Regions from separate parts of the Pseudomonas sp. NPDC090233 genome, predicted to be linked through region 3. Evidence: riboswitches for the same ligand, from Rfam matches in the RefSeq annotation. Region 3 holds a riboswitch; each other region holds the start of a gene.
What was found. Region 3 has a riboswitch for cobalamin ahead of cobW (cobalamin biosynthesis protein CobW). Riboswitches for the same ligand answer to the same signal wherever they lie in the genome.
Positions count from the first base shown of each region.

Region 1: it holds a riboswitch for cobalamin, as region 3 does, so the genes downstream of both, ACIQUF_RS06730 (ABC transporter substrate-binding protein) here and cobW (cobalamin biosynthesis protein CobW) in region 3, are expected to answer to the same signal.
Region 2: it holds a riboswitch for cobalamin, as region 3 does, so the genes downstream of both, ACIQUF_RS06720 (TonB-dependent receptor) here and cobW (cobalamin biosynthesis protein CobW) in region 3, are expected to answer to the same signal.

Region 1 is NZ_JBIVYQ010000002.1:489,229-496,542, reverse strand. Features, by position in the region: gene ACIQUF_RS06760 (GNAT family N-acetyltransferase) at 1-238, shown strand, start outside; gene ACIQUF_RS06755 (hypothetical protein) at 344-646, shown strand; gene ACIQUF_RS06750 (OprD family porin) at 773-2,110, opposite strand; gene ACIQUF_RS06745 (pseudoazurin) at 2,107-2,541, opposite strand; gene ACIQUF_RS06740 (ABC transporter ATP-binding protein) at 2,559-3,347, opposite strand; gene ACIQUF_RS06735 (FecCD family ABC transporter permease) at 3,344-4,360, opposite strand; gene ACIQUF_RS06730 (ABC transporter substrate-binding protein) at 4,360-5,370, opposite strand; cobalamin riboswitch at 5,480-5,677, opposite strand; gene ACIQUF_RS06725 (DUF1624 domain-containing protein) at 5,706-6,872, opposite strand; gene ACIQUF_RS06720 (TonB-dependent receptor) at 7,071-7,314, opposite strand, start outside.
Region 2 is NZ_JBIVYQ010000002.1:481,564-488,877, forward strand. Features, by position in the region: gene ACIQUF_RS06690 (DUF1330 domain-containing protein) at 1-103, opposite strand, end outside; gene ribBA (bifunctional 3,4-dihydroxy-2-butanone-4-phosphate synthase/GTP cyclohydrolase II) at 182-1,303, shown strand; gene ACIQUF_RS06700 (polyamine ABC transporter substrate-binding protein) at 1,497-2,522, shown strand; gene ACIQUF_RS06705 (ABC transporter permease) at 2,519-3,436, shown strand; gene ACIQUF_RS06710 (ABC transporter permease) at 3,443-4,252, shown strand; gene ACIQUF_RS06715 (ABC transporter ATP-binding protein) at 4,272-5,420, shown strand; cobalamin riboswitch at 5,466-5,672, shown strand; gene ACIQUF_RS06720 (TonB-dependent receptor) at 5,783-7,314, shown strand, end outside.
Region 3 is NZ_JBIVYQ010000002.1:166,241-173,554, reverse strand. Features, by position in the region: gene ACIQUF_RS05275 (transporter substrate-binding domain-containing protein) at 1-392, opposite strand, end outside; gene ACIQUF_RS05270 (response regulator) at 404-1,018, opposite strand; gene ACIQUF_RS05265 (DUF1272 domain-containing protein) at 1,238-1,480, opposite strand; gene cobM (precorrin-4 C(11)-methyltransferase) at 1,547-2,299, opposite strand; gene ACIQUF_RS05255 (cobalamin biosynthesis protein) at 2,322-2,732, opposite strand; gene ACIQUF_RS05250 (CbtA family protein) at 2,732-3,442, opposite strand; gene ACIQUF_RS05245 (CbtB-domain containing protein) at 3,452-3,637, opposite strand; cobalamin riboswitch at 3,743-3,966, opposite strand; cobalamin riboswitch at 4,109-4,318, shown strand; gene cobW (cobalamin biosynthesis protein CobW) at 4,417-5,484, shown strand; gene cobN (cobaltochelatase subunit CobN) at 5,488-7,314, shown strand, end outside.

The DNA of each region.
Region 1 (7,314 bases), 320 kb from region 3:
CGAAATCGTGCGTCTGTTCGTGCTTCCCGAGTTCCGTCGCCACGGCTTGGCCGCTGCACTGTTTGCGGCGTTGCGTGAGCATGCGATCGAGGCCGGCATCGAATGCCTGTACCTGCACACGCACCCATTTCTGCCTGGGGCTATCCGGTTTTGGGAGCGGCAGGGGTTCGTGGTGACCGATGTTGAGGATGATCCGGTGTGGCGGACTACGCACATGGAACATTGGATGGTTGCGTAGGATTTTTCCTGGTTTTCAGCCGCTGGCGTGGACACACGGTTCATTTCCAACAGCCAGCCATTTCCTTACCTTCGGGTCTCTGACGATGACGAAGAAGGAAACCACATGGCCCATCTGGCGCAGTACAAAGTGCAACTGCTCGAGGAGTTCGAGCGCCGAACCGACAGCTGGAGCTTCGGCGATTTCGAACAGCGACTGAGCGAGTTATGGCCCAAGTCCTCTTACCACGATGCCAAGGGCATCATCAATGCGGCGCACAACGAGGGTCAGTGGCCGAAGACGGTTAAGCGGTACCTGCTGACCAACTATCAAGTGCATGGGAATGTCAGCTCGGAGTTCAACGATACCTTTGCTGATGTGGTGGCGGCGATGAGTGATCAGGAGCGGCGGGAGTGGGGGGTGGCTTAGTACTTAAATGCCTGGCCTGACTTGACCTGTGGGAGCGTCTTCAGCCGCGAAGCGAGCGACGCGGTGATTGGCACCGGCTTTGCCGGTGATCGCGGCTGAAGCCGCTCCTACGGGTTTTTCTTCGCCTTAGAAACCGCCCGTCAACGGCCACTCCACCGCCAATCGAATCTGATCCCCATCCAGTTCCGCCTGCGCCGTATCCCCGCGATGCACGTTATGCCTCATCGAGAACGTGGTCCCCTTGGCCTTGCCACTCTGCACCACATACCTTGCCTCAAGGTCCCGCTCCCAGTGCTTGCCATCCTTGCCGTACCCCAGGTACGCATACCCGCCAGTGGGGTCCACATGCGTCCCATCGATATCGAACCCGCGCACATACAGCGCCGTCAGGTTCAGGCCAGGCACACCGTACGCGCCCATGTTCAGATCATACCGCGCCTGCCAGGACTTCTCGTTCGGCGCGTTGAAGTCGGACATCTGCACCGCGTTACCAATGAAGATCGCGCCACGCGTCACGTAGTCGAACGGCGTGTTGCCATTCACCTGCTGCCAGCCGAGGCTGAAACTGTGCGGGCCTTGGCTGTAGCGCGATACCAGGCTCCAGGTGGTGTTGTCGATGCGCCCTGACAGGGCCTTGCCGGTGTCGGTGGTGCGGTACAGGTTAAGGTCCAGGCTCAGGCTGCGGCGGTCGTCGAGGGCGTGGGTAATCGTGCTGCCGAGGTAGTGCTGGTTCCAGGTGTCTTCGTAGCGCGAGGTGTACAGGCTGCCACTGAAGGCGGCGCTGGGGTTCCATACCACGCCGGCGAGGTCGAAGGTGTTGCCCTGACGGCCGTTGGAGTAGTTGACCACGAAGCCTTGGTCGTGGCTCGAAGCGTTGCGGTCGGTGCTTTCGTTGAAGTGCCCGACCACCAGTTTGAGCTTGTCGATTTCGTTGCTGGTGAGGAAGAACCCCGTCGCGGTTTCAGGTAGCAGGCGGCTGTCGGACGAGCTGAACACCGGTGTCTTCACCCGCTGCTCACCATAAGACAGCACAGTGTTGGACAGGCGCAGCTTCAACGCCGCGCCACCGCGGCTGTATTCGTTCTTCGGGTGGCCGTCGTTGTCCACGCCGAGCAAGCGCGCCTTGCCTGCGCGGCCGCCGCCACTGTCGAGCTGTACGCCAAGGTAGGCGTGGGCATCCACACCCACTCCGATCAGGCCCTGGGTAAATCCCGACTGGAAGGTGCCCATCAAGCCGTAGGCCCATTCTTCCGCCAGGCCGTTGCGTTCGCTGCGCGGTTTGTAGGCATTGCGCGCAGCGCTGTTGCGCCCGCCATGCTTGTAATCGCGCTGGTCGAACACCGTGCGGTTGAGGATGCTCCAGGTGCTGTCTTCGATCAGGCCATTGCTTTGTGATTGTGCCGATTCGGCGAGCGCCAAGGGTGCGAGGCTAAGCAACGGCAGGGCCAGCAGAAAGCGACTCATTGTCCGGCCTCCAGCTGCTGCAGCTGGGTCGCGAAGCGCGCCTGTGCACGTGCCGGCAACCCCGCAGGTAGTGCGGTCGAATCGGTATCGCCTACCTGAATCAGCATCACCATGCCCATCGCCAGGTGCGGAATGCACTGGATGCCGTACAGCCCTGGCACCGTGAAGGTCTGCTCGAACGGCTGGTTCAGCTTGCTCTTGAACGCCTCGGCGCCGGTTGGCAGCAACCCAGGCACGCTGGCCGCGTTATGGCCGCTCTGGGTCGGCAGGAAGCGAACGGTGTCGCCCGCTGCGATGCGCAGGTGGTCCGGCTCATAGACCATGGCGCCGGCCGTTCCGCGGTTGAGCATCTTCACTTCATGCACTTCGGCCTGGGCGGCGAAGGGCAGCAGGGTGCTGGCGAGCAGCAGGGCGGTGGAGCGCAACAGCATGGCGGTGACTTCCAGTTTCAAGGGGCGCGAAAGCGCAGGATGCGCGCGCCGTCGAAGGGGTCGGTGAGGTAGCGGGCGTGCACGCCGAAGGTGCTTAGCAGGCGTTCGGGAGTGAGGACTTCCAGGGGCTTGCCGAGCGCCACCAGGCGGCCTTGATCGAGCACCGCCACGCGGTCGCAGGTCAGCGCCTGGTTCAGGTCGTGCAAGGCCACCAGGGTGGTCACCGGCAGCGCCTGCACTTGCTGCAGCAGGCTCAGCTGGTGCTGGATGTCGAGGTGGTTGGTCGGCTCGTCCAGCAGCAATACTTGCGGGCGTTGGGCCAGGGCGCGGGCGATGTGTACACGCTGGCGTTCTCCGCCGGACAGCGAACTCCAGATGCGCGTGCGCAGGTGCGCGGCATCGAGGTCGGCCAGGGCCTGCTCGACGATGGCGTGGTCGTCTTTGCAAAACGGTGCCAGGGCCGACAACCACGGCGTGCGGCCGAGGGCTACCGCGTCGAATACGCTGATCGCGTCGAGGGTGTCGGCCTGTTGTTCGACCAGCGCCAAAGCCTGGGCAATACGTCGACGTGGCAGGCGAGCGAGGGGTTCGCCAAGCAGCTGTACGCTGCCGCTGTGCGGCGTGCGCAAACCAGCCAGCAGCTTGAGCAGGGAGGATTTGCCCGAGCCGTTCGGGCCGACGATGCCAAGGGTTTCACCGGCAACGACGGACAGGTCGATATCGCACAGCACGCTACTGCCCGACAGTTTCAGGCTCAAACCCTGGCAGGCGAGTGGGGCGACGTGCAGGGAAGCCATGACCGTCATGTCCGCCCCCTGCGGCTTACCAGAATCAAGGCGAACACCGGTGCGCCGATCAATGCAGTGACCACGCCCACCGGGATCACCTGGCCGGGTATCAGCGTGCGCGACAGCATGTCGGCAGCGATCAGGAACAACGCACCGCCCAGGGCGCTGGCCGGCAGCAGGCGGCTATGGCCGGGACCCAGCAGCAGGCGCAGGGCATGCGGAATCACCAGCCCGACAAAACCAATGGCGCCAACGATGGACACCATCACCGCCGTCACCAACGCCGCGCAGCTGATCAGCAGCAACTGGCTGCGGCGCACCGCGATGCCCAGCGATGCCGCCGAATCGGCGCCGAAGGTGAAGGCGTCCAGCGTACGGCGATGCAGCAAGCACACCACCAGCCCGAACAGCGCCACCGGCACTGCCAGCCACACCGACGGCCAACGCACGCCGCTGAGGTTGCCGAGCAGCCAGAACATAATGCCGCGCGCCTGCTCGGCGGTGGCCGACTTGGTGATAAGGAAGGCGGTCAGGGCATTGAACAGTTGCGAACCGGCGATGCCAGCCAGAATCACCTGGGCGTTGTTGCTGCTCGGGCCAGCCGCCCGGGCCAGCAGCAGCACCAGGCCGAAGGCCGCCACAGCGCCAACGAACGCGCCACCGGACATGCTCAGCGCCGCGCTGCCCAGGCCCAGCAGACCGACCAGCACGGCGCCGGTCGAAGCCCCGGCCGACAAGCCCAGCAAGTAGGGTTCAGCCAGTGGGTTGCGCAGTAACGCCTGCAGGATCACTCCACAGGTCGCCAGCCCTGCGCCACAGGCCGCAGCGACCAGGGTGCGGGTCAGGCGGTAGTTCCAGATGATGCCGGCGTCGATCGGGTCGACCGGGTAACCGGCCTGCCAAAGATGATTGGCCAGCACCTGGTAAACAACGCGCAGCGACACCGTGGTTTCGCCAATCGCCGTGCCTGCCAGCAAGGCGGCGAGCAGGGCGACCAGGGCCAGGGCGGTGCAGGGCAGCAGACGCTTCATCACTGGGCCGCTTTACCGCTGGCGAAGGCCGTCGACAGGGTCTGCAGGCCACGGAACAAGCGGATGCCCGCCTGCATGGCGTCGGCGTCGAGGATGATGATGCGGTTGTTCTTCACCGCATCCATGTGTTGGGTGACCGGGTCGTTGTGGAGGAATTCGAGTTTCTTCTGGTAGTCGTCGGCCGGGAAGCGGCGGCGGTCCATACGGGCGATGATCAGCCAGGTCGGATTGGCCTTGGCGAGGGTTTCCCAGCCCACGGTCGGCCATTCTTCGGTGGACTCGACCACGTTGCGCACGCCCAGGGTGCGCAGCATGAAATCGGCGACACCCTGTTGGCCGGCGACGTAGGGGTCGATGTCCAGGTCGGCGCTGGAGAACCAGAACAGCGCTGAGGTAGTGCTCAGGTCCTTGCCGTCCAGTTGCTGCTTGGCAGCGTCCAGACGAGCTTTGAGGTCGGCGTTCAGTGCTGCGCCACGGTCCTGCACGTCGAAGATTTCAGCCAGCTGGCTGACGCTTTTATAGATGCTGTCGACCTGGAAGGCCTGCAGGCGCGTGCCGTCGGCACCGACCAGGTTGTCCTTGCCTTCGCAGTCCGAGGGCAGCAGGTAGGTGGGAATTTTCAGTTCGTTGAATTGTTCGCGGGTGGCGACCACGCCCTGGGCGCCGACCATCCATTCGAACTGCACGGCCACCAACTGCGGACGCTTGCCGACCACCGCTTCGAAGCTTGGGTCGTTGTCGGCAAGGCGCGGCACCTGGTCGTTCAGCGCCTTGTACTCGGGCAACACGTTGTTGAACCACAACGAGGTACCGGCCAGCTTTTCGCCAAGACCCAGCGCATAAAGCATTTCGGTACCGGCCTGGCCGATGGTCACCGCGCGCTCGGGGGCGTGGGCGAAGGTTTGCGGCGCGCCGCAGTTGTCCACGGTGAGCGGGTAGTGGGTGGCGGCGGCATGGGCCACACCGGTGAGGCTCAGGCCGGCGAGCAGGGTGGCGAAACGAGGCAGCATGCGGGGCGATCTCCTATCGGACAGTTCACGGAAGAACGCACGGACAGGCATCGCCGAGCCCCTGCAGCTGGCAGGGGCAACACTGATGGCCAATCCCGGACACCCCGCCGGTTGGTGAATGTAGGCCGGCAGGTCTCCTGACTGGTGCGTCGTCGTTCGGCTCCGGCCTTCCCGGACCTATGGTCCAGTGGCATCGATGGAGCGAACTCGGCACCTACAGTTGCGGGGGCAGTTCCCTTTGGCGCGCCTGGGCGGCCTGGGATTCCCTATTATTTCCGTGGTGGAAACCGGCGGCCCGCATGGTAGACCATCAGGCGCCGGGTGAAAACGCTAAATCAGAAGTACTTGAGCCAGGTGATGTCGCGACGGCGGGCCTTGAGCCGGGCGAACCATTGCACCGGCAGGTACAGCGCCAGCGCCAGCAGCACCGCGCTCAGCCACACCGCGCCGATGCCATCGAAGCCGAAGTAGGCACCGTGGTTCAGGCCGAACAAGGCGACGCTGGCCAGGTACAGCAGTTTCAACACGTACAGGTGCAGCAAGTAGAAGAACATCGGCGCCGCGCCGAATACCGCCAAGGCGCTGATCCAGCGGGCCTGCACGGCGCGCTCGAAGGCGCGCAGCAACAGCAGACCGCAGCCCAGAGTCAGGGTGAGGAACAGCAGCGAAGGCGGGTATTTGGTGATGTTGAAGAAGCTCATCAGCGTCTGCGTGAAGGTCGGGTAGCCGCTCCACGGCGCTTCGCCATAGCCGTTGAGCATGCGCAGCACGACGAAGCCCAGCAACGCGATCACGCCGGCCAGCAGCAGTCGATTTTGGCGTTTTTGCGCATCCGTGCCACGGGCAAACCACGGGCCAAGGCCATAGCCCAGGGCGATCACGCCGATCCAAGGCAGCACCGGGTAGGAAGTACGCAGGCGCAGGCTATCGGAGAATTCCAGCCAGCCCCGATCATGCAGGATCGCCCATGGCACATGCATGGCCGACTCCACGCCGAAGTGCAGGCCATCAAGCAGGTTGTGGCCCGCGATGATCACGGCCCCGACGGCCAGCAGGACAGGGCGCGGCAGCCACACCAGCAGCGACAGGGCGATCATGCTCACGCCGATGGCCCAGATCACTTGCAGGTAGATCACGCTGGGCGGCAGCTGGAAGGTCCAGGCGAAGTTGACCAGGGTGAACTCCAGCACCACCAGGAACAGGCCGCGCTTGAACAGGAACGCCGAGACATCGCTGCGGCCCTGGTACTTCTCGCCGTACAGCCAGGCCGACAGGCCGGTCAGCAGCACGAACACCGGCGCGCACAGGTGGGCCAGGGTGCGGCTGGCGAACAGTGTTGGGTCGGTGGCGTCGATGGCCATCGGGTCGCCGACCTGGCGGTGCAGGAAGAACGTCTCGCGGACGTGGTCGAGCAGCATGAAGAGGATTACCAGGCCGCGCAGGGCGTCGATGCTCTGCAGGCGCTGGGTGAGCAGGGTTGGGGTGGCGGCGGCGCTTGTCATTGGAGGTGGGTCGCAGGCAGGAATGGATGTCAAATGAAACGTTATCTTATAACTATTTCATTCAAGCCTGGAAGTGATTTTTTGGGTGTCCTTGCTGGCCTCTTCGCGGCTAAAGCCGCTCCCACAGGTACACCACCGATTTTGGAGAACCCGTGGGAGCGGCTTTAGCCGCGAAGAGGCCAGACCTGCCTACTCAGATCAGAAGCTGTAATCCACCGTCGCAAAATACGACCGCGGCACGCCCATGATCCACTGCGTACCACTGAACGCCGACGCCACATACTCGCGGTCGAACAAGTTGTTCACCTGCAACCCCAAGCGCACATCCGGCAGCGCCTGCCAGCCGATATTGGCATCGACCACGGTGTATCCCGGTGCACTCTGGGTGTTGGCGGTGTTGGCATAACGCTCGTCCACATAGCGCGCGCCCATGCCAGCCTCG
Region 2 (7,314 bases), 320 kb from region 3:
CGCGCCCGCCAAATGCCACGAAGGCAGCAGGTGCCCGCTGGGTGTACTGCTGATACTGCTCCGGGTCGGTCACGTCGACGTGGGCGATCCAATACGCTTTCATCCGCTGCTCTCCTGTTGCCGAATTATTTATGTATGATGGTATACCATAATAATCACCCCATCACAGTGAGCGTGCAACATGGCCTTCAACAGCATCGAAGAACTCCTCGAGGACTACCGGCAAGGCAAGATGGTCCTGCTGGTGGACGACGAAGATCGGGAAAACGAAGGCGACCTGCTGATCGCCGCCGAGTGCTGTGACGCCCAGGCCATCAACTTCATGGCCCGCGAAGCGCGCGGCCTGATCTGCCTGACCCTGACCGACGAGCACTGTCAGCGCCTGGGCCTGGAGCAGATGGTACCGTCCAACGGCAGCGTGTTCAGCACCGCCTTCACCGTGTCGATCGAGGCCGCCACCGGCGTCACCACCGGCATTTCCGCCGCCGACCGGGCGCGCACCGTGGCGGCGGCGATGGCGGCTGACGCCCGCCCCGAAGACCTGGTGCAACCCGGCCACATCTTCCCCCTGCGCGCCCGCGAAGGCGGTGTGCTGACCCGCGCCGGCCACACCGAAGCGGGTTGCGACCTGGCGCGCCTGGCTGGCTTCGCCCCGGCCTCGGTGATCGTCGAGGTGCTCAACGACGACGGCACCATGGCCCGCCGCCCGGATCTGGAAGTCTTCGCCGCCGCCCACGGCATCAAGATCGGCACCATCGCCGACCTGATTCACTACCGCCTGAGCACCGAACAGACCATCAAGCGCATCGGTGAGCGCGAGTTGCCGACGGTGCATGGCAGCTTCCGCCTGGTCACCTACGAGGACCGTATCGAAGGCGGTGTGCACATGGCCATGGTCATGGGCGACATCCGCCGCGAGCAACCCACCCTGGTGCGTGTGCATGTGATCGACCCTCTGCGCGACCTGGTCGGCGCCGAATATGCCGGGCCGACCAACTGGACGCTGTGGGCGGCGCTGCAGCGGGTTGCCGATGAAGGCGCCGGGGTGGTGGTGATCCTGGCCAACCACGAATCGTCCCAGGCGCTGCTGGAACGGGTGCCGCAGCTGACTCAGCCCGTGCGGCCTTACCAGCGCGGACAGTCGAAGGTGTACTCGGAGGTCGGTACCGGCGCGCAAATTCTTCAGGACCTGGGCGTGGGCAAGCTGCGTCACCTGGGGCCGCCGCTCAAGTATGCAGGGTTGGCGGGGTATGAGCTGGAGGTGGTGCAAAGCATCCCGTTCGAGTCGGTTGCCACTGAGTGATGGCCGGTCGCCTTATCCTCTTGCCAAAAACTTGGAATACCATAATATGATATCCCGTAGACCTTAAAATCGCAGGCCGGCACCTACACTTAAAAACGGCCACTGACACTTTGTTTTAGCTGCTCCCCGAATACTGTTGGCGGGCGCACCAAAAAGCCCCGCCTCGAATAACAAAAGCAACGAGGGCGTAACCATGCTGTTGAGCAAACGTGTAACCGCAGTGCTGTCCGCCAGCCTGCTGACCCTGGCCTGTCAGGCCGTGCAGGCCGCCGACAGCCTGAATTTCGTCAGCTGGGGTGGGACCACCCAGGACGCCCAGAAAGAAGCATGGGCCGTACCCTTCACCAAATCGACCGTTATAAAAGTCGTCCAGGACGGCCCGACCGACTATGGCAAGCTCAAGGCCATGGTCGAGAGCGGCAACGTGCAGTGGGACGTGGTCGACGTGGAAGCCGACTTTGCCCTGCGTGCCGCCAGCGAAGGCCTGCTCGAACCCCTCGATTTCAATCAGATCAAACGCGACAAGATCGACCCACGCTTCGTCAGCGACCACGGCGTCGGCTCGTTCTTCTTCTCGTTCGTGCTCGGCTACAACGAAGGCAAGCTCGGCGCCAACAAGCCGGTGGACTGGACCGCGTTGTTCGACACCAAGACCTACCCCGGCAAACGCGCCCTGTACAAATGGCCAAGCCCCGGCGTGCTGGAACTGGCCCTGCTGGCCGACGGCGTCGCGCCCGACAAGCTCTACCCGCTGGACCTGGATCGCGCCTTCAAGAAGCTCGACACCATCAAGAAAGACATCGTCTGGTGGGGCGGTGGCGCCCAGTCGCAGCAACTGCTGGCCTCCGGTGAAGCCTCGCTCGGGCAGTTCTGGAACGGCCGCGTCTACGCCCTGCAGCAAGATGGCGCACCGGTGGGCGTGAGCTGGAAGCAGAACCTGGTCATGGCCGACTTCCTGGTCATCCCCAAAGGCGCCAAGAACAAGGACGCGGCCATGAAGTTCCTGGCCAACGCCAGCAGTGCCGAAGGCCAGGCCGAGTTCGCCAACAAGACCGCCTACGCCCCGGTCAACGTCGACAGCGTTGCCAAGCTCGACAAGGACCTGGCGAAGAACCTGCCGACCGCCTACGCCCAGGATCAGGTCACGCTGGACTTCGCCTACTGGGCCAAGAACGGCCAAGCCATCGCCGCGCGCTGGAATGAGTGGTTGGTCAAATGAAAGTCGCCATCAACGCCCTGCACAATGCGCAAGGTGCCCCCACGGGCACCGGCGCCCCGCAAACCGCACCCCAGCGCGAACCCATGAGCCGGCGCTGGAAAGGCAGCCGTAATCTGCTGCCGGCCCTGCTGTTCCTTGGCCTGTTCTTCTTCGCCCCGCTGATCGGCCTGCTGCTGCGCGGGGTGCTGGAGCCGGTGCCGGGGCTGGGCAACTACGAGCAGCTGTTCGCCAACTCGGCCTATGCACGGGTGCTGTTCAACACCTTCTCGGTGGCCGGTGTGGTCACCCTGATCAGCGTGCTGCTGGGCTTCCCGCTGGCCTGGGCGATCACCTTGGTGCCCAACGGTTGGGGCCGCTGGCTGTTGAACATCGTGCTGCTGTCGATGTGGACCAGCCTGCTGGCGCGCACCTACTCGTGGCTGGTACTGCTGCAGAGCTCGGGGGTGATCAACAAGGCGTTGATGGCGATGGGCATCATCGATGCGCCGCTGGAAATGGTGCACAACCTGACCGGCGTGGTGATCGGCATGAGCTACATCATGATCCCGTTCATCGTGCTGCCGCTGCAGGCGACCATGCACGCCATCGACCCGATGGTGTTGCAGGCCGGCTCGATCTGCGGCGCCAGCCCCTGGACCAACTTCTGGAAGGTGTTCCTGCCACTGTGCCGCTCGGGCCTGTTCTCCGGTGCGCTGATGGTGTTCGTGATGTCGCTCGGTTACTACGTCACCCCGGCCCTGCTCGGCGGTGCGCAGAACATGATGCTGCCCGAATTCATCATCCAGCAGGTGCAGTCGTTCCTCAACTGGGGCCTGGCCAGCGCCGCCGCCGCACTGCTGGTGGTGATCACCCTGGTGCTCTTCTACCTGTACCTGAAGCTGCAGCCGGAATCCCCGGTCGGCAACGCGAGGTAATCCGCCATGCTTCTGTCTCCCAATGCCATGGGCCGCCCGCTGCGCACGGGCCTGTACCTGACCACCGGGGTCATCGCGGCGTTCCTGCTGCTGCCGGTGGTGTTCATCATCCTGTTGTCGTTCGGTTCGTCGCAGTGGCTGGTGTTCCCGCCTCCGGGCTGGACCTTCAAGTGGTATGTGCAGTTCTTCGCCAACCCGGAGTGGATGGATGCTGCGCTGGCCAGCCTCAAGGTGGCCGTGCTGACGACCATCGCCGCCGTGCTGCTGGGCCTGCCCACCGCGTTTGCCCTGGTACGTGGACGTTTCCCCGGCCGCGAGATGCTCTACGGGCTGTTCACCATGCCGATGATCGTGCCGCTGGTGATTATCGCCGTGGCGGTGTACGCGCTGTTTCTCAAGCTGGGCTACACCGGCACGCTGTTCGCCTTCGTGGTCAGCCATGTGATCGTCGCCCTGCCCTTCACCATCATCTCGATCATCAACTCGCTGAAGCTGTTCGACCAATCGATCGAGGATGCCGCCGTGATTTGCGGGGCCTCGCGCCTGCAGGCGATCTTCAAGGTGACCTTCCCGGCGATTCGCCCCGGGATGATCGCCGGCGGTCTGTTCGCCTTCCTGGTGTCATGGGACGAGGTGGTGCTCAGCGTGATGATGGCCAGCCCCGACCTGCAGACGTTGCCCGTGAAAATGTGGACCACCTTGCGCCAGGACCTGAGCCCGGTGATCGCCGTCGCCTCGACGCTGCTGATCGGCCTGTCGCTGCTGGTCATGGTCATCGCCGCCGCCTTGCGCCGGCGCACCGAAGTCAACGCTTGATTGCGCGGAGAAAACAACAATGAGTGCAGTGATCAAAGACAACGCGCACAACAAGACCCTGGTCAGCCTGCGCGGCCTGAACAAGCATTACGGCGACTTCACCGCCGTGGACAATTTGGACCTTGAAATCCAGGACGGCGAGTTCCTCACCTTCCTTGGTTCCAGTGGCTCGGGCAAGTCCACCACCCTGTCGATGCTGGCCGGTTTTGAAACCCCCAGCAGCGGCGAGATCCTGGTCGACGGCCAGTCGCTGGTGAACGTGCCACCGCACAAGCGCGACATCGGCATGGTGTTCCAGCGCTACTCGCTGTTCCCGCACCTGAACGTACGCGACAACATCGCCTTCCCGCTGGCCATCCGCAAGCTCGGCGCTGCCGAGATCAACAAGCGGGTCGACGCCATGCTCAAGCTGGTGCAACTGGAGAAGTTCGCCCACCGCAAGCCTTCGCAGATGTCCGGTGGCCAACAGCAGCGCGTGGCGATTGCCCGGGCGCTGGTGTACGAGCCGCGCATCCTGTTGATGGACGAGCCGCTCGGCGCGCTGGACAAGAAGCTGCGCGAAGACCTACAGGACGAACTGCGCCAGCTGCACCGCCGGCTGGGCATCACCATCGTCTACGTGACCCACGACCAGGAAGAAGCCATGCGCCTGTCCCAGCGCATCGCGATCTTCAGCCACGGCAAGATCGTTGGCCTGGGCACCGGTTACGATCTGTACCAGAACCCACCGAATGCCTTCGTCGCCTCGTTCCTGGGCAACTCGAACTTCCTGCGCATCAAGGCCAGCAGTCATGGTGCCGGCAGCTTCGAAGGCCAACCGGTGGCGATCCGCCTGACCCCTGGCCTGGCGGCCGGGCAGGACGCGCTGATCATGGTGCGTCCGGAAAAAGCCCTGGCCCTGACCACCGAGCAGGCTGCGCGCGAACCGTTGCCCGCAGGCTGGAACGAGGTCGATGCAAAAGTCGGCGAAGTACTGTTCCTCGGCGAAAGCCAGACCTGCCATGTGATGACACCGGGCGGCACAGAACTGACGGTAAAGGCCCTGTCGGCTGCCGGCATGCCAATGCAACCGGGCGATACCGTGAAGGTGCGCTGGGCGGTGGCCGATGCCTGCATCTACACCGAATGGGCCGAAAGCGACCTGAGCAAGTCGGCCGGCGCACACTGACCGCCTTGGCAGGTAAATGATTGACGCGCGCCCCGACCAGTGGTCAGATGCGCGCCAGTTTCAGGTGTCCTGCGCCGCCGTGCGCAGGGTGAAACGGGAAGCCGGTGCGTCGTGGTCCACGACAAGTCCGGCGCTGCCCCCGCAACGGTAAGCGAGTGAGGCCTTCGACACACCACTGTGCGCATGCATGGGAAGGTGAAGGCGTCATGACCCTCGCAAGCCCGGAGACCGGCCTGAAGCTTCACTTGGCAACCCGCGGTGGGCGGGCGCAGGCCGGTATCCGCGTGTGCGCCTGCGTGCGCGGTTGTGCCTTTGCGTGTTTTCCACCGGGATCCATTCATTCCTGCAGTCAGTGGAAAGACATGTCCCGTTTCTTCAAGCTTCAGCCGCTGGCGGCCTGCCTGGCCGTCGCCCTGCCAGCCCTGGCCGATGACCACGACAACGCCGTCCTGGCGCTACCCTCCACAGCCATCACCGACACCCGCGACGAACAGCACGTCGACCTTGCCACGCCGACCCAGGCCGGCTCACGGCTGAACCTCAGCGCCCTGGAAACCCCGGCCAGCACCAGCACCCTCACCGCCGAAGAGATCCAGCAACGCAACAACCTCACCGTGCAGGACGCCGTGACCCGCTCGCCGGGCATCACCTTCGTCGGCAGCCCCGGCGATGGCGGCACCGGCCTCTCGGCCCGTGGCTTTACCGGCCACGGCTCGGTGATGACGCTGTTCGACGGCGCGCGCTTGTATACCGGTGCCGGCACCCAGACCTTCCCGGTCGACCCGTGGATGGTCGAGCGCATCGACGTGATTCGGGGCCCGGCCTCGGTGCTGTATGGCGAAGGCGCCACCGGTGCGGTAATCAACGTGATCCCGAAAAAGCCCTTCAGCGGCGACATCCGCAACCACCTGCGCCTGGGCTACGGCTCCTGGGACCGCCAGCAACTGGGCCTGGACAGCGGCGGCAGCCTCAGCGAACGCCTGAGCTATCGCCTTACCCTCAACCAGCAGTCCGGCAACGGCTGGGTCGACCGCACCGACTCGCGCAGCCTGGCCCTCAGCGCCGCGCTGCGTTTCGACGCCAGCGACGACCTGAGCTTCACCCTGGCCCATGAGCGTGGCGACGCCGAGCCTGCCAACTACTACGGCACGCCGCTGATCGACGGCCACTATCGCAGCAGCCTGCGCAAGAAGAACTACAACATCCAGAATGACCAGCAGCGCTACCACGACGAGTGGACCCGCTTCACCACCGACTGGACCATCAACGACCAGCTCAGCGCCAGCAACCAGCTCTACTACATCAAGAGCCGCCGCCACTGGCGCAACGCCGAGGACTACAGCTGGGACGCCGACCGCGAGCAGCTGCTGCGCCAGAGCTACCTGGAGATCAAACACAACCAGGAGCAGATCGGCGACCGCCAGACCTTCACCTTCGACCATTCGCTGTTCGGCCTGGCGAGCAAGACCGTGGTCGGCACCGAGTACAACAAGGTGCGCTTCAACGTCGACAGCAACTCGCCGTACAACGATGTGGGTGGCGACTACGTCGACCCGTGGCAGCCGGCGCCCGGGTATTTCCACAGCGACTCGCCCACACGCCCACAAACCCTGTCCACCACCCACACCTTCGCCCTGTTCGCCGAAAACCGCCTGCAACTGACCGAGCGCCTGTCGTTGGTGACCGGCGTGCGTCGCGACCAGAACCACATCGACCGCGACAACCTCACCAACGACACCCGCAGTGACCGCAGCCTGAACGGCGGCAACTGGCGCGCCGGGCTGGTGTTCGCGGCCACCGACAACCTGTCGCTGTACGGCCAGTATTCGACGAGCGAGGACGGGGTGAACAACCTGATCAGCCTCAGCCCGACGCAGATGAACTATGACCTGAC
Region 3 (7,314 bases):
GCATCGGCGGCTTCGAAAGCGTTGGAGCTGCCCAGCAAGTCGATGCTGCCCTCACGCAGGGCGGCGATCGCTTCATGGCGGCTGGCAAAGCGCCTGACTTCGATCGGTACGCCCAACAGTTCGGCGATCAGCCCGGCGTAGTCGGCGCTCAGGCCTTCATAGTCAGCCGGGCTAATGTTGATCTCGAACGGTGGATAGTCGGGCCGCGAGCTGCCCAGCAGAAGAACCTTGCGCTGCTGCAGCCACTGGCGATCTTGAGCGTCCAGTTGCAACGGCGGCGTGGCGCTGATAGCCCGCGCCAGTAACTGACGCGGCTCGGCGTCAGCCAGCGTTGCAGGAGGGCAGCAGGCCAGGCTGATAGCTATTAGCAGGCCAGCCAGCGCGCGCTTCATGATGATTGCGCTCAGTTGACTTTGTTGCGCTTGGCCAAATCCACCATCTCTACCAGTGACTCGGTCTTTAGCTTGTCCATGATGCGGCCTCGGTAGGTACTGATGGTCTTGGCGCTCAGGTTCATCTCGCTGCCGATGAGCTTGTTGTTTTCGCCGTTGGACAGCCGTCGCAGCACTTCCATCTCACGGTTGGACAGACTGCCCAGGCGTGTCGGCTCGCTGTCCAGCGTATTGCTGTTGACTGCCATCTGCGGAAAGGTGGAATAGCCCTTGACCAGGGCTTTCAGCGCAAAGACGACGGCGTCGAGGTCTTCGCTCTTGGTAACGAATGCGCCAATACCGGCGTCCAGGCAGCGGCGTACATACAGGTCGGTGGCCTGGCCGGTCAGTACCATGATCTTGGGTGAATGCTCAAGCTGCTGCAGGCGTTTGATCACCTCCATCCCATCGAGGCCGGGCAGCCCGATGTCCAGGACCACGACATCGGGTTGCAGCTTGCGTGCTACCTGCGCCACTTCACTGCCGTTGTCGACTTCACCTATGACTTGAAAACGTTCTCGCTCAAGCAACATGCGTACAGCAAATCGAACAGTAGAGTGGTCGTCGACGATCAGCACGGTTGTCATGTAGATAACTCCTGTCGGAATGTGGGCCGTTTCCCTGGGTAAGTCAGGAATACGTCTGCAAGATCTTTCTTCAGCGCAGCACGATACGGCCATTCCGACGCCTTGGTAATGGCGAGTATAGATCTGTTGACTAAAGAGGTCAGAGTTGGTGAAAAATCCTACAAAAATGCCTGAATGCGGGCATCTTTGGGCCGAATTCGACGATGCTGGAATGGTTGGCTACTTACAGGCGGCGTGGGGTTTCAGTACACGCTGAGTAGAAGCAGGATTGTTGCTCAAGGCCTGGCCAACGCGGGTGGGGCGGGCTAGCAATTGGCCGGAGCAGTTCGGACAGCAACCGTTGAAACGGGTGTCGGCGCAATGGCGGCAGAAGGTGCATTCGAACGAGCAGATCAGCGCATCAGGGCTATCGCCCGGCAGATCGGCATCACAGCATTCGCAATTGGGGCGTAGCGCCAGCATGGGCATGACTCCAGTCGGTGGTCAGGAACCTGGAGTCTGCTCCGGCCATTGGGTGCTTGGCAACGGTTAGTCGCCTGGCCGATAGAGGTGTGCATGGCCGGCGCGATACAGGGCGGAGGCGGCGAACGGCGCGTCCCCCAACACGTGGCCGACGAGGATCAGTGCAGTGCGACGAAAGCCCTTGGCGGCGACCTGCTCTACGATGTCGCCGAGGGTGCCGCGCACCCAGTCCTGGTCCGGCCAGGTCGCGCGGTGCACCACGGCCACAGGGCAGCCGCTGCCGTAATGGGGCAGTAGTTCGTCGACGATGCGCGCCAGGTGCTTGACCCCGAGGTGGATGGCCAAGGTGCTGCCATGGCGGGCAAGATCGCCCAGTTGTTCCCCGGCTGGCATCGGTGAGCTGTCGCCGTAACGGGTGAGGATGACGGTCTGCGCCACCTCCGGCAGCGTCAGCTCGCAGCCCAGCAAGGCGGCGCTGGCGGCGGTGGCCGTTACCCCAGGGATGATCTGGTAGTCGATACCCAGCTCGCGCAGGTGGCGGATCTGCTCGCCAATGGCACCATACAGGCTCGGGTCGCCACTGTGCACACGGGCCACGTCCTGGCCTTTTGCATGCGCTGTGCGCATGGCCTCGATGATCTGTTCCAGATGCAATTCGGCGCTGTTGATGAGCGTTTCAGCCTGGTGGCCTTCGAGTACGGCGGCGGGTACCAGGGAGCCGGCGTAGATGATCACCGGGCATTGACGGATCAGGCGTTGTCCTTTGACCGTTATCAGCTCGGGGTCACCGGGGCCGGCGCCAATGAAGTAGACCGTCATGAAAAATCCTTGGATGTTGCGATTATTCGCCGCAGGCGAGGGCGAGGGTAGCGGCGCCGAGCGTTTGCCGTGGCACCCGTAGCTGGGTACTGCCGTGATTGAGGTGCGCCAGGGCCAGCGCCGTGCTCTCTGCAACCCCATAGCAGCCACTGTGGGCGAAGGCTTGCGCGGAGCGGTGGCTGAGCAAGGGCTCGAACGCCTGTAGCTGGGTGGCGTCGAAGATCACCAATGGCAGGTTGTGACGTTTGGCAAGTTGTCGCAGGCCACGCTCGTCGGCTTTTAAAGCGATGCTGGCGATGCCTTGCAAGGCTGACAGCGCCAGGCCATGGCTGTCCAGGGCTTGGCGCAGCAGGGTGTCGAGAACGTCCACTGGGCAGCCCCGGCGGCAACCGAAGCCGGCGTACAGCGCCAGCTGCGGCTGTTGGCAGGCCATCACGCTTGGCTTGAGCGGCGATACAACCAGGCACTGAGCAGTCCCAGGGCCAGCCAGAAGGCGGCGTTGGTCAGCCACGAAGCGATCTTGAACTGGGTTTCCAGTGCTTCAGGGGCCAGGCTTGCATGGACTTCGGGCTGCGGTGCACCGATGACATGGGGCATCACCAGCAATACCACGCCGAGCGCCTTGAGCAGCCAGTGCCGGGCAAATACCAGCAACGCCAGGCCGACGGCGGTGCTGGCAGCAGTACCGATCCACCAGCTCTGACGCAGGCCGAGGTCGGCGGCGGCAGTACCCGGAAGCTCAGGCGGCAGGCCCAGGGTGGGCGCCAGGCAGAACACGGCGAAGCCGGCCAGGCCCCACAGTGCGCCAGTGCTGACGCGGTTGGGTTCACGCAGGCTGTAAAGGGCAGCGAGTATCAGTGCGAAGCCGACGGCGACGACCAGGTTGCCACCGGTGGTGGAGAGGATGCGCTGCCAGCCATCTTCGGGCGACCAGGCCTCTTCGCTGTGTTCATGCCCACCCGCATGTTCATGGGCAACGGCTGCTTCACCGTCATGGCTGTGCTGCTCGACGGCAGGCGCCGCCGATTCGTAGGTTTCCGCCTGCAGAATCAACGGAGCCACCCAGAAACTTTGCAGCAGGGTAAGCAGCAAGGCTGCAAGCAGGCCGCTGAACCCGGCGGTGCGGGCAATGCGCTTGATCATGGGGCGGTCTCAGTGGCAGGGGAAGGCGGCGCTGTGGCGGGTATCGTGCGCGGCATTGTGCACGGCTTCGAGGTGCGAAAAACCGGCGAAGTAGACCAGGCACAGGCCCAGCAGGCTGGCGCCGGCGGCGATGACCACGCGCTGGCTGAGGGTGACGGGCGTGGCGATGGCGTGCTTGGTGCTGGTGATGGGCATGACGCTTTCCTCTGCTTTGCTTTTGTATGGGCAACGGGGCACAGGCGAGCGCGACAACCCCGGACCTCAAGGCCCAGGGGAATGCGACAGCGCCCGCCCACCGCGGGGTGTTCATGAACGCCAGGCCGGTCTCCGGGCTTGCGAGGAGGAGCAGGGCTCCTGGTAAAGCGTCACCTTCCCATGCCGTACTGCGTGGCACAGTGGTCCAGACGCTTCACTCGCTTACCGTTGCGGGGGCAGCACCGGATTTGTCGCACCCTGGTGAGGGCCTGCGACGCACCGGTTTCCCGTTTCACCCCCGTGGGGGCACCTGAACGCGAGGTGTAAGGAGAGCACGGGGGAGGGTTTGCGTCAATTGGCCGTAGGTAAACCGTAGGAGCGGATTCATCCGCGATGCGCCGCGTGGGCGGCGCTCGATCTCAAGAGCAATACAAATCTCAAGCCATGAGTTGACCATCCCGACCCCCCCGCGTAGCCTTGCCGCTTCGAGGTTCTTCGGCCACGCCGAAGCTAAGACGGGAACGCGGTACAAGCCGCGGCTGCCCCCGCAACTGTAAGCACCAAGACGGATCGACACAGCCACTGCGCCCAGGCGCGGGAAGGCGTCATCCCGCCAGCCCTGTTCAAAGAGGGGCCGGAACGGTGCAAGCCAGGAGACCTGCCTCGCGACGTTTTCGACTTTCAACCGGGCGGGGTGATCCGGTGGCGAACGAGCCCGGCCATCTGGCCTGCGGCTTTCGTCCCGCATGCCCGCGCCATCCTGCCAAGGGCAACGCGACATGAAAACACTGGCCAAGCTCCCCGTCACCATCGTCACCGGCTTCCTCGGCTCGGGCAAGACCACCTTGCTCCGGCACATGCTCGACAACGCCCAGGGCCGCCGCATCGCAGTCATCGTCAACGAATTCGGCGAGCTCGGTATCGACGGCGAAATCCTCAAGCAGTGCAGCATCGGCTGCACCGAGGAAGAGGCCAGCGGCCGCGTCTATGAGTTGGCCAACGGCTGCCTGTGCTGCACCGTGCAGGAAGAGTTCTTCCCGGTGATGCGCGAACTGGTGGCGCGCCGCGGCGACCTCGATCACATCCTCATCGAAACCAGCGGCCTGGCCCTGCCCAAGCCGCTGGTGCAAGCCTTCCAGTGGCCGGAAATCCGCAATGCCTGCACTGTTGACGCCGTCATTACCGTCGTCGACAGCCCAGCCGTAGCCGCCGGCACCTTCGCCGCCTACCCGGACCAGGTCGATGCCCAGCGCAAGCTCGACCCTAACCTGGACCATGAATCGCCCCTGCATGAGCTGTTCGCCGATCAGCTGGCCAGCGCCGACCTGGTGGTGCTGAACAAAGCCGACCTGATCGACGCCGAGGGCCTGGCCAAAGTACGCGCTGAGGTTGCCGAAGAACTGCCGCCAGCGGTCAAGGTGATCGAAGCCAGCAGCGGGCGCTTGCCGCTGGAAGTGCTGCTGGGCGTGGGCGCCGAGTCGGAGGCGCACATCGATGGCCGCCGTACGCACCATGACTCGCATCACGACGGCGACGATCATGACGATCACGACCATGACGCCTTCGACTCCATCTCCATCGACCTGCCTGAAGCTGACGAAGCCCTGTTGCTCGATGCGCTGACCCAGTTGGTGGTGGAGTTCGGCATCCTGCGCGCCAAGGGCTTCGCGGCCATCCCCGGCAAGCCGATGCGCCTGTTGGTGCAGGGTGTGGGCACCCGCTTCGACAAGCACTTCGACCGCGCCTGGCGTGCCGACGAACCGCGCATCACCCGCCTGGTGCTGATCGGCCAGGCCCTCGATGCCGTGCAACTGGAAGCGCGCCTGCGCCAAGCCCTGGGCGCCTGACTCATGCACCTGCTGCGGACCCAGCCCGGCGGCTTCGTGCCGGACGACAGCATCGCCGACCTCGGCCAGACGCCCGCCGAACTGGTGATCCTCTGCAGCGGCGATTCGCACCTGGCATTGCTCGCCGAAACCGCCGAGCAACTGCCGGATGACTACCCCAGCCTGCGCCTGGCCAACCCCATGCAAGTGCAGAACCACGCCTCGGTCGACCTGTACGTCGACGAGGTGCTGCGCCATGCCAAGGTGATTCTGGTGTCGTTGCACGGCGGCGTCGGCTACTGGCGCTATGGAGTCGAGCAATTGGTCGAACTGGCCTCGCGCGGCGTACAGTTGATCCTGGTGCCCGGTGACGACCGTCCCGACCCTGAGCTGACCGGGCTTGGCACGGTCACTGGCGAGCCGGCCGAGCGCCTTTGGCATTACTTGCGACAAGGCGGCAAGGCCAACGCAGTCAACCTGTTCAAGTGCCTGGCCAACCAGTGGCTGGGCCGCGATTACAGCTGGGACGCGCCGCAGCCATTGCCACGCACCTCGATCTACCACCCGCACATCCCCGCAGCCGCCTTGGAGGACTGGTACGCCCAATGGCATCCGGAACATCCGGTGGCGCCGCTGCTGTTCTATCGCTCGCACTTGCAGGCGGCCAACACCGCGTTCATCGACGTTTTCTGCGAACGGCTGCTGGCCGCCGGGCTCAACCCGCTGCCGATCGCCGTCGCCAGCCTCAAGGAAAGCGCCTGCCTGGAGCAGGTTGAACACTGGCTGGATGAAGTGGGCGCCGAGGTGCTGATCAACACCACGGGCTTTGCCCTGTCCAGTCCGGAACGCCCCAACCTGCGACCGTTCCGGCGCGACATCCCGGTGCTGCAGGCGATCTGCGCGCAGGACAACCAACCCGGCTGGGAGGCCAGCGAGCAGGGCCTGGGCGCTCGCGACCTGGCCATGCACATTGCCTTGCCAGAACTGGATGGGCGCATCATCACCCGCCCGGTGAGCTTCAAGGACATGGCCTGGCGCAGTGAGCGCAGCCAGTCCGACGTGGTCTGCTACCGCGCCCACCCCGAGCGCATGGACTTCGTCGCCGAACTGGCACGGCACTGGGTCGAGCTGGCGCGCCTGCCCAATGGGCAGAAGCGCGTGGCGTTGGTGCTGGCCAACTACCCGACCCGTGATGGGCGCATCGGCAATGGCGTCGGGCTGGATACGCCCGCAGCGGCCCTGAACATCCTCAAAGCCCTGCAAGCTGAAGGCTACCCGCTGGCCGAACTGCCCAGCAGCGGCACACAGCTGATTCATCAGCTGCTTGGCGGTGTCACCAACGATCTCGAACACCTCGACCAGCGCCCTTGCGCACAGAGCCTGAGCCTGGCGGATTACCAGGCTGCCTTCGACCGTCTGCCCGAAGCTAACCGCCAGGCCGTGCTGGAGCGTTGGGGCCCGCCCGAGCAGGACCCGATGTACCGCAACGGCCGCCTGATGGTCGCTGGCCTGCGATTTGGCCTGACCTTCGTCGGTATCCAGCCGGCGCGTGGCTATCAGGTGGACCCCAGTGCCGTGTACCACGATCCGGACCTGGTGCCGCCGCATGGCTATCTGGCATTCCATTTCTGGCTGCGCCATGCATTCGCCGCCGATGCGGTCATCCATGTCGGCAAGCACGGCAACCTCGAATGGCTGCCCGGCAAGGGCGTCGGCTTGTCTGCCCAGTGCTGGCCCGATGCGCTGCTGGGCCCGCTGCCGAACATCTACCCCTTCATTGTCAACGACCCGGGCGAGGGTGCCCAGGCCAAGCGCCGCACCCAAGCGGTGATCATCGACCACCTGATGCCG